3 regions of the Streptomyces sp. NPDC036764 genome follow, and region 1 is predicted to be linked to each of the others. Evidence: riboswitches for the same ligand, from Rfam matches in the RefSeq annotation. Region 1 holds a riboswitch; each other region holds the start of a gene.

Region 1 (4,271 bases):
ACGTCCGAGTGGAGGTCGACCTCCTCCACGGTCCAGGTGTTCTTGATGGCGTCCCGGTAGCGCTCGTAGAAGTCCGGGTAGCGCATGGGGCGCAGAGTCAGCTCGAAGCCGGGGTCGAGAAGGTTCTGGTTACTGGGCATTACTGGCAGGCCTCGCAGGACTCGGGGTTTTCCAGGGAGCAGGCGACGGCGTCGGGCTCGGCGACCTGCTGGACGGGGATGGTCTTCTCGGGCTGGGCGGCCTGACCCTGGGCGGCGCGGGCGATACGGGTCGCCGGGCGCGAGCGCAGGTAGTACGTCGTCTTCAGGCCCGACTTCCAGGCGTACGCGTACATCGAGGAGAGCTTGCCGATGGTCGGCGTCTCCAGGAAGAGGTTCAGGGACTGTGCCTGGTCGAGGTACGGGGTCCGGGCCGCCGCCATGTCGATCAGGCCGCGCTGCGGGATCTCCCACGCCGTGCGGTACAGCGCCCGTACGTCCGCCGGGATCCAGGCGAAGTCCTGCACCGAGCCGTTGGCATCACGCAGCGCCTCGCGGGTGCGGGCGTCCCAGACACCCAGCGCCTTCAGCTCGTCGACCAGGTACGAGTTGACCTGGAGGAACTCGCCGGAGAGCGTCTCGCGCTTGAACAGGTTGGACACCTGCGGCTCGATGCACTCGTAGACACCGGCGATGGACGCGATGGTGGCGGTGGGCGCGATGGCCAGCAGCAGCGAGTTGCGCATGCCGGTCGCGGCGATCCGCTCGCGCAGCGCGGCCCAGCGCTGCGGCCAGGCCGGCTCGACACCGTAGTGGTCGGGGTGCAGCACACCCTGGGCGGTACGGGTCTTCTCCCAGGCCGGCAGCGGGCCGTTGCGCTCGGCGAGGTCGGCGGACGCCTCGTACGCGGCGAGCATGATGCGCTCGGCGATGCGCGTGGAGAGCTGTTTCGCCTCGGCCGAGTCGAAGGGCAGCCGCAGTTTGAAGAAGACGTCCTGGAGGCCCATCGCGCCCAGGCCCACCGGCCGCCACTTGGCGTTGGACCGGCCCGCCTGCTCGGTCGGGTAGAAGTTGATGTCGACGACGCGGTCGAGGAAGGTGACGGCCGTGCGGACCGTCTCGTCCAGGCGCTCCCAGTCGATCTCCCCGTCGCTCACGAACGCGCCGAGGTTGACCGAACCCAGGTTGCAGACCGCCGTCTCCCCGTCGTCGGTGACCTCCAGGATCTCCGTGCAGAGGTTGGAGGAGTGGACGACATGGCCCGGCAGGGCCGTCTGGTTGGCGGTGCGGTTGGCGGCGTCCTTGAAGGTCATCCAGCCGTTGCCGGTCTGCGCGAGGGTGCGCATCATGCGGCCGTACAGATCGCGGGCCGGGATGGTCTTGCGCGCCAGACCCCGCTCCTCGGCCTTGCGGTAGGCCGCGTCGAACTCCTCGCCCCACAGGTCGACGAGCTCGGGGACGTCGGCGGGCGAGAACAGGGACCACTGGCCGTCGGCGTTGACCCGGCGCATGAACTCGTCCGGGATCCAGTGCGCGAGGTTCAGGTTGTGCGTACGGCGGGCGTCCTCACCGGTGTTGTCCCGCAGCTCCAGGAACTCCTCGATGTCGGAGTGCCAGGTCTCCAGGTAGACCGCGGCCGCGCCCTTGCGCCGGCCGCCCTGGTTCACGGCGGCGACCGAGGCGTCCAGGGTCTTCAGGAACGGGACGATGCCGTTGGAGTGCCCGTTGGTGCCCCGGATCAGCGAACCCCGGGAGCGGATGCGGGAGTACGACAGGCCGATGCCGCCGGCGTGCTTCGAGAGGCGGGCGACCTGGTGGTAGCGGTCGTAGATGGAGTCGAGCTCGTCCTTGGGGGAGTCCAGGAGGTAGCAGGACGACATCTGGGGGTGCCGGGTACCGGAGTTGAAGAGGGTGGGGGAGGACGGCAGGTAGTCGAGGCGGCTCATCAGGCCGTAGAGCGCGGAGACCTCGTCGACGGAGCGGACGGTGTCGTCCTCGGCGAGACCGGCGGCGACGCGCAGCATGAAGTGCTGGGGCGTCTCGATCACCTTGCGGGTGATGGGGTGCCGCAGGAGGTAACGGCTGTGCAGGGTGCGCAGGCCGAAGTAGCCGAAGCGGTCGTCGGCGGCCGTGTCGACCAGCGCGTCGAGACGGGCCGCGTGGATGCGCGCGAACTCGGCCGTGCGGTCGGCGATGAGGCCCTCGCGGTGGCCGACCGCGACCGACTCGGTGAAGGACGTCACACCCTGCGAGGCTGCCTCGGCGGCGATGGAGATGGTCAGCAGCCGGGCGGCGAGCCTGCTGAAGGCGGGGTCCTCGGAGATGAGGCCGGCCGCCGCCTCGGTGGCCAGCTCGCGCAGCTCCGCCTCGTCGGCCCGGGCGGACCGGCCGCGCAGTGCGGCGGCGGCGACCCGGCCGGGGTCGGCGTCGGGGAGGTCGGCGGTCAGCTCGGTCAGGAGCCGCAGCAAAGCGGTTCCCGGGGCGTCCTCGTCGGTTTGGACCTGAGAGACGGCTGAGGCCGGTTCTGCTGGCGCGATGGTCACGTGGGGGCTCTCCCTCGCTCGGCACGGGGGCCTTGCGGAGGGCAGGGGGCAGCACACGAGCGCACGCGGCGTCGCGTCCACCGGCCCATTCCACGAGACCCGGACGTCGGGCGCACCGGCCGGTCGGCCGGGCGCGCTGTCGGCAGGTCCTCGGACTGACTCCTGTGCACGGTTCTGGGAACAGACATGCACAAGTACACCGTTGCGGGACAGTTCCGGATTCGCACCGGATTCCCCTGCGGCGACAGCGAGCATGAGCATACATCTTGTGCTCGCCCGCCACGCCACCCCCAGATGTTGTGTCGCGGTGGTTTCAGAGCGTCAACTCATAGGTGAGGAGAGTGATGTCGACGAGCTGCGGGATCGGATTCCAGTCCCGCTCGGGTGTGCGAACGAAGCCGAGCCGTTCGTAGATGCGGTGGGCGCCGTGCATGGTGCGCTGGGTCGACAGGACGATCCGTACGCAGCCCTCCGTGGCCCGGGCGCGGTCGACGCAGGCGCGCACGAGGGCCTCGCCGGCGCCGCGTCCCCGGGCCGCGCGGTCGACGGCGAGCATCCGGATCTCGGCCTCGCCGGGGCGCGCTATGTCGGCCATCGGGCCGCCGCCCGGCACGAAGGTCACCCCGCCCAGCAGCCGGCCGTCCACGACGGCCACCAGCACCTCGGCGGCGGCCGCGCGCTTGGCCACATCCCTGAGCTCGCCGAGGTACTCGTCGCTCTCGCCGAAGTCGAGGAGTCCGTCGTGGAGGTAGGCCCGGGCGGTGATCTCACCGAGCGCGTCGAACTCGCCGGGCGCCGCCGGCCGGATCGCGATGTCCATACGCCGAGTCTGCCGGACGGCCACGGCGGCGGGCCCGTGGATTTCCGCCGAGGGCCGCCGGGTTGCGGGGAGTTCAGGGAGTGCTTCCATGGAGATAGGTGTCGGCGCCTCGCGGTCGCTCCGTTTCGAGAGCCGTTCTCGGAAGGAGACGAACGATGACGAGGGTCGTCCGTCGCCCGCCCGGCAAGAAGCGGCCGCGTGACGCGCCGATGGCGACGCTGGCTCCGAGACGGGCGGGCAACTGGGTCAGACAGGGGGCCGTGGGCCACTGGCACCGGCTGACGATCCGCCTGGAGGCCCGCGGCGGCACCGCCCGCCCCAGGAAGTGGCGGCGCTGGTTCACCTACACCAATGTCACCCGGGCCATCTGGACGGTGGCCGCGCTGGCCGTGCTCGCGTGGGTGGTGGAGGGCCTGTACATCCTGCTCTCGGGCCACACGACCGGCTTCGAGAAGTGGCGGCAGGGCAACGACGGATTCGACACGGTCATGCGCTTCGTCGGCCCGGTGCTCGCCGCGTCGCTCGCCGCCGCGCTCTTCCTGTTCTGGTGGTACCGGTGGACCAAGCGGCGTTATCTCGCCAAGGCACGGGGCGACCCCCACCGGCTGGTGCTCACCGCCGGGCCGGACGCCGCCGAGATCGTGGGCCGGGAGGAGATCGCCCAGGTCATCGCCGAACGGCTGCGCGACCGGGACACGCGCCGGCCCTATCTGCTGGTCGGCGGCGTCGGTGTGGGCAAGACCGCCGTCCTGGTGCGGCTCACCGAACTGCTGGCGGAGCAGAACGCCGTACCCGTGCCTATCCGGCTGCGGGACGCGAACGGCACGACCGACCTGAACTTCGAACGCATGGCCAAGGCGCGCTTCACCGAGGAGGCCCCCCGGGGCATCCTCGCGCGCAGCAAGACCGAGCGGGTCTGGCAGCAACTGC
Region 2 (4,271 bases), on a different contig from region 1:
GAGTTCGGTGAGCGCCGTCAGGACCTGATGAGAGAACGCCGGCGCCAGGCCCTCCGGCTCGCCGCGGGCTCCCCGCTCGACTTCCCCATGGTCACCTCCGCCGTCCGCGCCGATCCCACCTGGCGCGTCGTACCGCCCGCCCCGGGGCTGGCCGACCGGCGCGTGGAGATCACCGGGCCGCCCGATCGCCGTACGGCGTCCGACGCGCTCAACTCCGGTGCCCAGGTGTGGGTGGCCGACTTCGAGGACGCCACCTCCCCGACCTGGGACAACGTCATCGACGGCCAGATCGCACTGCTCGACGTCAGCGAGCGGCACACCACCCTCGTGGTCCGCCCCCGCGGCTGGCATCTGGACGAGGAGCACCTCGCCCACGACGGCCGCCCCGTGCCCGCCGCCCTCGTGGACTTCGGGCTCTACTTCTTCCACTGCGCGCAGCGCCAGATCGACGCCGGCCACGGGCCGTACTTCTACCTGCCCAAGCTGGAGAACCGGTACGAGGCGCGGCTGTGGAACGACGTCTTCGTCCTCGCCCAGGAGTTGCTCGGGATCCCGCGCGGCACGATCCGGGCCACGGTTCTCATCGAGACGATCACCGCCGCGTTCGAGATGGAGGAGATCCTCTACGAGCTGCGCGAGCACGGTTCCGGGCTCAACACGGGCCGCTGGGACTATCTGTTCAGCCTGATCAAGACGTTCGGCCACCGCACCGACTTCCTGTTGCCGGACCGGGCGAAGGTGACGATGACCGCCCCCTTCATGCGGGCGTACACCGAACTGCTGGTGCGCACGTGCCACAAGCGGGGCGCCCATGCCATCGGCGGCATGGCCGCACAGGTGCCCCGAAAGGATCCGGCCGCCGACGAGGCCGCGCTCGCCGAGGTCCGGCTGGACAAGGAGCGGGAGGCGGAGGACGGCTTCGACGGGTCGTGGGTGGCCCACCCGGGCCTCGTCCCGGTCTGCCGCGAGGTCTTCGACGGTGTCCTCGGCACACGGCCGCACCAGATCGACCGTACGCGTGACGACGTGGAGGTGACGCCCTCCGACCTGCTGTCCGTGCGCCGGATCAGCGGGCCGCCCACCGCCGAGGGCGTGCGCACCAACGTCGCCGTCGCGCTGCGCTACTTCGCCGCCTGGCTGCGCGGGCAGGGGGCCGTCGCCATCAACGGCCTGATGGAGGACGCGTCCACCGCCGAGATCGCCCGGGTGCAGATCTGGCAGTGGCTGCGGCACCGGGTGATCGACCGGGAGGCGGTGCTGCGGCTCCTCGACGACGAGCTCGTGGCGCTGGGCGCCGAGTACCCGTGGGCGCCGGTCGACGAGATCCGTGCGCTGTTCGAACGGACCGCTTTGGTGGGCGAGTTGCCGCTGTTCTTCACCCCGGACGCTTACACCCGTCACCTGGTGCGCCGGACGGAGGCCTGGGCATGAGCGAGGGCATCCGGCGGGTCGGTGTGGTCGGTGGCGGGCAGATGGGCGCCGGGATCGCCGAGGTGTGCGCGCGGGCCGGGCTCGACACGGTGCTGTGCGAGGTGGACGCGGTCGCGGCGCGGGCCGCCCGGGACCGGGTGGCGGCGTCGCTGGAGCGCGCGGTGCGGCGGGGGAAGCTGGAGGAGACGGCCGCGGCCGGCGCGCTCGCCCGGCTGGTGTTCACCGGCAGCCTGGAGGACCTGGCCGACCGGCAGCTCGTGGTCGAGGCCGTCGTGGAGAACCCGGACGCCAAGACCGAGGTGTTCGCAGCGCTCGACAAGATCGTCGAGGACCCGGCGGCCGTACTGGCCACCAACACCTCCTCGCTGCCGATCATGCGGCTCGGCATGGCGACATCCCGCGCGGACCGGGTCGTGGGCCTGCACTTCTTCAATCCCGTTCCGGTCCTGCCGCTGGTGGAGGTCGTGACCTCGCTGCACACCTCGGCCGCGACCGTCGACGCGGTCGAGGACTTCGCGGGCCGCAGGCTCGGCAAGACCGTGATCCGCTCCCGCGACCGGGCCGGCTTCGTCGTCAACGCGCTGCTGATCCCGTACCTGCTGTCGGCGATCCGGATGGCGGAGTCCGGCTTCGCCACCGCCGCCGACATCGACACCGGTATGGAACTGGGCTGCGCCCACCCCATGGGCCCGCTCAGGCTCGCGGATCTGATCGGCCTCGACACCGTCGCCTCGATCGCCGAGTCCCTCTACGACGAGTTCAAGGAGCCCCTGTACGCCCCGCCGCCGCTGCTCCAGCGCATGGTGGAGGCGGGGCTGCTGGGCCGCAAGAGCGGCCGCGGGTTCCACGGGTACGGCCGGATAGGCTGACCCGCGTAGCTGGTTCGCCCCGTCCGCCAGGCGGGATGCGTCGTAAGAGGGAACCCGGTGGGAATCCGGGACTGCCCCGCAGCGGTGAGCGGGAACGACCGCCGTCATACGCACTGAGCCCGACGTACAGGGCCTGGGAAGCGACGGCCAGTAGGTGTCCTCACGAAGTGAGGACGTGCCCGCGAGTCCGAAGACCTGCCAACTGCCCGCGCGCGAACCACTCGTACGCGGACATCCCGGTGACCTCGAGGGCGGGTCGGCGCACATGACCGAGCGGACGGCCCTGCGGCCGTCGCCGTCCGGTCCGTCGCCCCTTCGCGCCCTCCTCCCGTCGCCGGGATCTCAGGGATTCATCTCGCGAAGGAGATCTCCGTGACCACCAAGCCCGCAGCCGCGGCAGCACGGGCCACCGTGTACGGCTACCCCCGCCAGGGCCCGAACCGGGAACTGAAGAAGGCGATCGAGGGCTACTGGAAGGGCCGCGTCACCGCCGACGCGCTGCGCTCCACCGCCGCCGAACTGCGCCTCGCCAACTGGCGCCGGCTCGCCGAGGCCGGCATCCACGAGGTGCCGACCGGCGACTTCTCGTACTACGACCACGTCCTGGACACCACCGTCGCCCTCGGCGCGATCCCCGAGCGGCATCGCACCGCCGTCGAGACCGACGCCCTGGACGGCTACTTCGCCATGGCCCGCGGCACGCAGGACGTCGCGCCGCTGGAGATGACGAAGTGGTTCGACACCAACTACCACTATCTCGTGCCGGAGTTGGGCCCGGACACCGTCTTCACGGCGGACTCCGCCAAGCAGGTCGCCGAGCTGAAGGAGGCCCTGGCGCTGGGCCTGAGCGCCCGCCCGGTCCTGGTCGGCCCGGTCACCTACCTGCTGCTCGCCAAGCCGGCACCCGGGGTCGCCGCGGACTTCGAGCCGCTCACCCTGCTGGACCGGCTGCTGCCGGTGTACGCGCGCATCCTGGCCGACCTGCGCGCGGCGGGCGCCGAGTGGGTCCAGCTCGACGAGCCGGCGCTCGTCCAGGACCGCACCCCGGCCGAGCTGAACGCCGCCGGGCGCGCCTACCGTGACCTCGGCGCCCGCACCGACCGGCCGAAGCTGCTGGTTGCCTCGTACTTCGACCGGCTCGGCGAGGCACTGCCCGTGCTCGCCAAGGCGCCGGTCGAGGGGCTGGCGCTGGACTTCACCGAGTCGGCGGCGGCCAACCTGGAGGCACTCGCCGCCGTCGGCGGGCTGCCCGGCAAGCGGCTGGTGGCCGGTGTCGTCAACGGCCGCAACGTCTGGGTCAACGACCTGTCCGCGTCGCTCGCCACGCTCGGCACCCTGCTGGGCCTGGCGGACCGGGTCGACGTCTCGGCCTCCTGCTCCCTGCTGCACGTGCCGCTGGACGCGACGGCCGAGCGGGACATCGAGCCGCAGATCCTGCGCTGGCTGGCGTTCGCGCGGCAGAAGACCGCCGAGGTCGTCACCCTCGCCAAGGGCCTCGCCCAGGGCACCGGCGCGATCACCGCCCAACTCGCCGCCAACCGGGCCGACCTGGCCTCGCGCGCCGGCTCGCCGATCACCCGCGACGCGGCCGTCCGCTCCCGCGCGGCGGCCGTCACCGCCGCGGACGCCCGCCGCTCACAGCCGTACGCCGAGCGGAGTGCCGCCCAGCGCGCGCACCTCGGGCTGCCGTTGCTGCCGACCACCACGATCGGCTCGTTCCCGCAGACCGGCGAACTGCGTACCGCACGCGCCGACCTGCGGGCCGGCCGGATCGGCGCGGCCGCCTACGAGGAACGCGTCAAGGCCGAGATCCAGGAAGTGATCGCCTTCCAGGAGAAGACCGGCATCGACGTCCTGGTGCACGGCGAGCCCGAACGCAACGACATGGTCCAGTACTTCGCCGAGCGGCTGACCGGATACCTCGCCACGCAGCACGGCTGGGTGCAGTCCTACGGCACCCGCTACGTCCGC
Region 3 (4,271 bases), on a different contig from region 1:
GGCCGGCCGCAGACGTGGAGCAGTTCTGCGGCGTTGCGTAGCCGATGTTCCCCGGGACTCTTCGCAGAGTCCCGGGGCTGTTTTCCTCAGAAGAGGCGTCGGATCAGGCGAGCGGGCCGATGGTGCCGTAGTACGTGCCCAGCTCGTCACGGTAACGGTGGTCGCCGAGGTGCTTGTCCTGGTCGAACTCGGGAGCGTCCTTGATCTGCTGCTTGGTGCGGTCGACGAAGATCTTCTGCCCCTCCGGGTCGATGCTGACCACCGTGCTCGCCGGGAGCAGAACCTCCTTGCCGAAGATCCACACACCGGTGTCCACCACCAGGTAGGCGTCACCGACCTCGTCGGAGTGCTTGTCGACCTTGCCGATGCTGCCGTCCGTGGCCTCGACCTTGTACCCGGTGAGGTCGGCGCCCGTCAGCCCCGCCGTCGGCTTGTAACTCCACACATTTTCAGTCACGCGAAAAACAACTCCTCCGGTAAACGGAGGACAGCAGGGTCCCCGCTGTTCCTCCTTTTTCCAAACGCGCACACAGCGTTTTCCATGACCGCTGCCGTTTGCGGGTGCCCTGCGTTCGGGGTTTCACGCTCCCAATCAAGCCAGGTTCTCTGATTCTTGTGCCGGAAAATACGCAGACAGCGCCCGCCCTGGTTACTACGCTTGGATATTCGGCTGGAAATAGGAGTGCCCCGGGGCGATGAAAATCACGGAAATGACGCCGCCAGGACTGTCGCGCTCGCAGTGGGCGCCCTGCATGTCGGTTCAGGTCCGTGGTGGGACTCGCAGGGCGAGCAGAGCGGTGTCGTCGCTCGCCCAGTCGCCGCTGTACTCGGCCAGCAGTTCGCCGAGGTGGGTGACGATGCCCTGAGCGTCCAGGTCACGGCAGCCTGCGAGGGCGGCGGCCAGCGCGTCCTCGCCGAACAGGGGGCGTTCGCCGGAGGCGGCGGTGCGGCGGGCGCGGGCTTCGGTGGCGCCGTCGGTGTAGAGGAGCAGGGTGTCGCCGGCGGCGAGGCGGAAGCGGACGTCGCTGAGGTGCACGTCGGGCAGGACGCCCAGCAGGCTGCCGGGCCGGCCGACTTCGCGGACACGGCCGTCGGCGCGCCGGATCAGGGCCGGAAGGTGGCCTGCCGTACAGAGGCGGCCCGCGATGCCGCCGGGGGTGGCGCGGAAGGTGGCGTAGACGGCGGTCAGGAATCGTTCACCCTTGCGCTGGTCGAGCAGGGCGGAGTTGAGGTGCCCCAGGACGGTGGCGGGTGAGAGATGCTGGGTGGCCTCGGCCCGCAGGGTGTACCGGGCCAGTGCGGTGACCTTGGCGGCTTCTGTGCCTTTGCCGCATACGTCGCCCATGACGGTGCACCACCACGGCCCCTTGGCGTGAAAGAGGTCGTAGAAGTCGCCGACCACCATGGTGCCGCCCGCGGCGGGCAGGTACGAGGCCGCCGTCTCCAGCGCGGGGACCTTGGGCAGTGCCGGGGGCAGGAGACTGTCCTGGAGGCTGCGCGCCAGCTTGCTGGAAATTTCCAGGGCGTCCTGGGCTGCGGCGAGAGCCCCCTGCACGGTCGTCAGGGTGGTACGGAGGTTGATCTCATTGCTGACGGCGCGGGCCATGGCGGCCAGCGTGCCCAGCTCCGCGGACTGCCAGGCGTGGGAGTTGTCGTCGATCACGCACATACCGCCCAGCACCTCGCCGGCCGGGCTGAGGATGGGATAGCCGGCCCAGGCACCGATCTTCGTCGGCGCCACGGAGGGATGTTCGTGGGTGCGGGGGTCGGCTGCGGCGTCCTCGACGATGAAGGGCTGCCCGGCCAGGCCGATGAGGAAGGAGCAGAAGGTCTCGCCCACCAGGCTCTGGCGTTCGGCCAGTGACCTGTCGGGTACTCCGATGGCGGACTTCCAGAACGAGCGCTGTTCGTCGACCAGGGTGATGAAGGCGCGTCCGCAGCCGGTGACCGCCGCGGCGAGTTGGGCCAGGTCGTCGAAGGCATCCTCGGGTCCGGTATCCATCAGTCCCGTTGCCGCCACCGCGGCCAGCCGTCGGGGATCCGACAGGGCCGCCGGCAGTCCGTCGTCTCGCAGGCCCCCGGCGAACATGCCCTCCGGCATGCGGCACCCCCTGCCTTCGGCGCCCAGGATCCGGCAGCAGTCACAACGGTGATCGGACCGCCGGACGTCAACTCAATTGACGCATCGCCACAGTAGTCCCCCGTCAGGCGACACAGACACCGAAAGACACATCTGCGCTGGTCAGGGAGTCAACGGAGGCCGAAAGACCAACTCAGCGGTCCGGCCTGGCGGCCGGCACTCACTGTTCGGGCTTCGCCCTTCCCGCGTCTCCGGCCCGCCGGGGCGGTGTGAAGGTGTAGAGGTCGAGCACGTCGGGGCAGGGTGCCACGCCGGGGCCGCCGGCCCGGACCCAGGTGATGATGTCCTCGGTGGCGTCGGGATCGTTGACGAGGCCGAGCCAGACGGGGCGGGCGCCGGACGCGCGGGCGGCGGCGGACGGCTGGACGACGATCACGTTGGCGTGTTCGCACACGTCGAGGCATTCGGAGACGCGCACGGGCACGTTCTCGGCGAGGCGCGCGGTCTGCTGCGCGTGGTCGACCCCGGGCACCTTCGGGGTGCCGCAGCAGCAGTCCCGGCAGACGACGACGCGGCACGGCGCGGGTGATGCGGCGGTGGGTGCCGGGGGTTCGGTCGGCGCGGACGCGGGGCGGGAGGGGAGCACGGGCAGCCTCGGGTGTCGGGGCTCGTACGCGGAGCCCGGCCTACGGACGTCCTCCTCGCCGGGCGGCGTGGAGGTGCCAGCAGGTCTTCGGACTCGGGTTCGTCCGGTCGGGGCCGCCTTCCCGGTCTCCCAGTGGCGTTCGGTGCCCCGCCCGTCCCCCTCACCGCTGCGCGTCAGTTCCGGATTCGCACCGGATTCCCTGGCCTCGGATGTGGCTCGACTGGCCCGCCGAGGCTATCAACTCCGTATCCCCAACTCCGTACCCCTCTCAGGTCGTGCGCTCGGTCACCGGGTACGGCACGAAGGTGCTGGTGTTCTCGTCGATGCGCAGGGTCCGCCCGAGGGGCGGCGCGGCCCGCTGGGGGCAGTCGAGGCGTTCGCAGACGCGGCAGCCCATGCCGATGGGGATGGCGGCGGAGGGGCTGGTGAGGTCGAGCCCGTCGGAGTAGACGAGGCGGTGGGCGTGCCTGATCTCGCAGCCCAGCCCGATGGCGTACGTCTTGCCGGGCTCGCCCCAGCCTCCGCGGTGCCGGGTGACCGCGCGGGCGGTCCACAAGTACCGCTGCCCGTCGGGCATTTCGGCGACCTGGACGTGGATGCGGCCGGGTGCGGCGAACGCCTCGTAGACGTTCCACAGCGGGCAGGTGCCGCCGGCCCGGGAGAAGTGGAACCCGGTGGCGGACTGCCGTTTGGACATGTTGCCGGCCCGGTCGACCCGCACGAAGGAGAAGGGCACGCCCCGCAGGCGAGGGCGCTGGAGGGTGCTGAGCCGGTGGCAGACGGTCTCGTAGCCGAGGCCGTAGCGGTCGGTGAGCCGCTCGATGTCGTAGCGCACCTCCTCGGCCGCCGTGTGGAAGGCGGTGTACGGCAACACCAGCGCGGCGGCGTAGTAGTTGGCGACGCCGATGCGGGCCAGGGTGTGGGCGGGCGAGCCGGCCGGGAAGTCCTCGGCGGCCTGCCGGTCCAGTTCGCCCGCGTACTCCAGCAGGGCGAGCTGGGTCGCCATGCGGAAGGCGCGCTGGCCGGGGCGCAGGAGGGTCGACAGGTGCAGGGTGCGGGTCGCCTCGTCGTAGTGGTGCAGTCGGTCGCCGGCGCCGGTGGGCGGGCGGATGCCGGGGGTTTCGGGGGTGTCGGCCAGGCGGATCCCGTGGGCGTCGGTCAGGCGTTGGGTCAGGGCACGGAGGACCTCGCCGGGCCGGATGCCGATCCGCTCGGCGAGCTGCTCGGCCGCCAGGTCGGTGTCGTGGAGGTAGTTCTGGCGGCGGTAGAAGAAGTCGCGGATCTCCTCGTGCGGCGAGCGGGGCGGCGAGTCGCCGGTGTCGCGGCCGTCGGCCCCCGCGAGCCGTTCGGACAGCAGTTGGTTGCGGCGGCCCAGGTCGAGCAGGACCTGCGCGACCGCGGGCATGCGTGAGGCCAGTTCGGCGAGGTCGGTCGGGGAGACCCGGGCGGCGGCGATCTCGCCCGTGAGCGCCTCGCGCAGGTCGGCCACGAGCCGGGCGGTGTCGCGCTCGGAGAAGAAGCCCGGGTCGACGCCGAACGTCTCGG

What was found. Region 1 has a riboswitch for cobalamin ahead of ACZ69Q_RS21900 (ribonucleoside-diphosphate reductase subunit alpha). Riboswitches for the same ligand answer to the same signal wherever they lie in the genome.
Region 2: linked by a shared signal. The riboswitch ahead of metE (5-methyltetrahydropteroyltriglutamate--homocysteine S-methyltransferase) and the one ahead of ACZ69Q_RS21900 (ribonucleoside-diphosphate reductase subunit alpha) in region 1 are both predicted to bind cobalamin.
Region 3: linked by a shared signal. The riboswitch ahead of ACZ69Q_RS02985 (hypothetical protein) and the one ahead of ACZ69Q_RS21900 (ribonucleoside-diphosphate reductase subunit alpha) in region 1 are both predicted to bind cobalamin.

The regions. Positions count from the first base shown of each region.
Region 1 covers NZ_JBVJPT010000005.1:263,536-267,806, reverse strand. The annotation lists gene ACZ69Q_RS21905 (ribonucleotide-diphosphate reductase subunit beta) at 1-140, opposite strand, end outside; gene ACZ69Q_RS21900 (ribonucleoside-diphosphate reductase subunit alpha) at 140-2,521, opposite strand; cobalamin riboswitch at 2,646-2,782, opposite strand; gene ACZ69Q_RS21895 (GNAT family N-acetyltransferase) at 2,835-3,341, opposite strand; gene ACZ69Q_RS21890 (NACHT domain-containing protein) at 3,497-4,271, shown strand, end outside.
Region 2 covers NZ_JBVJPT010000001.1:693,875-698,145, reverse strand. The annotation lists gene aceB (malate synthase A) at 1-1,431, shown strand, start outside; gene ACZ69Q_RS02965 (3-hydroxybutyryl-CoA dehydrogenase) at 1,428-2,300, shown strand; cobalamin riboswitch at 2,294-2,517, shown strand; gene metE (5-methyltetrahydropteroyltriglutamate--homocysteine S-methyltransferase) at 2,673-4,271, shown strand, end outside.
Region 3 covers NZ_JBVJPT010000001.1:700,116-704,386, reverse strand. The annotation lists gene ACZ69Q_RS02995 (PRC-barrel domain containing protein) at 104-457, opposite strand; gene ACZ69Q_RS02990 (PP2C family protein-serine/threonine phosphatase) at 761-2,101, opposite strand; gene ACZ69Q_RS02985 (hypothetical protein) at 2,301-2,612, opposite strand; cobalamin riboswitch at 2,788-2,966, opposite strand; gene ACZ69Q_RS02980 (short-chain fatty acyl-CoA regulator family protein) at 2,995-4,271, opposite strand, start outside.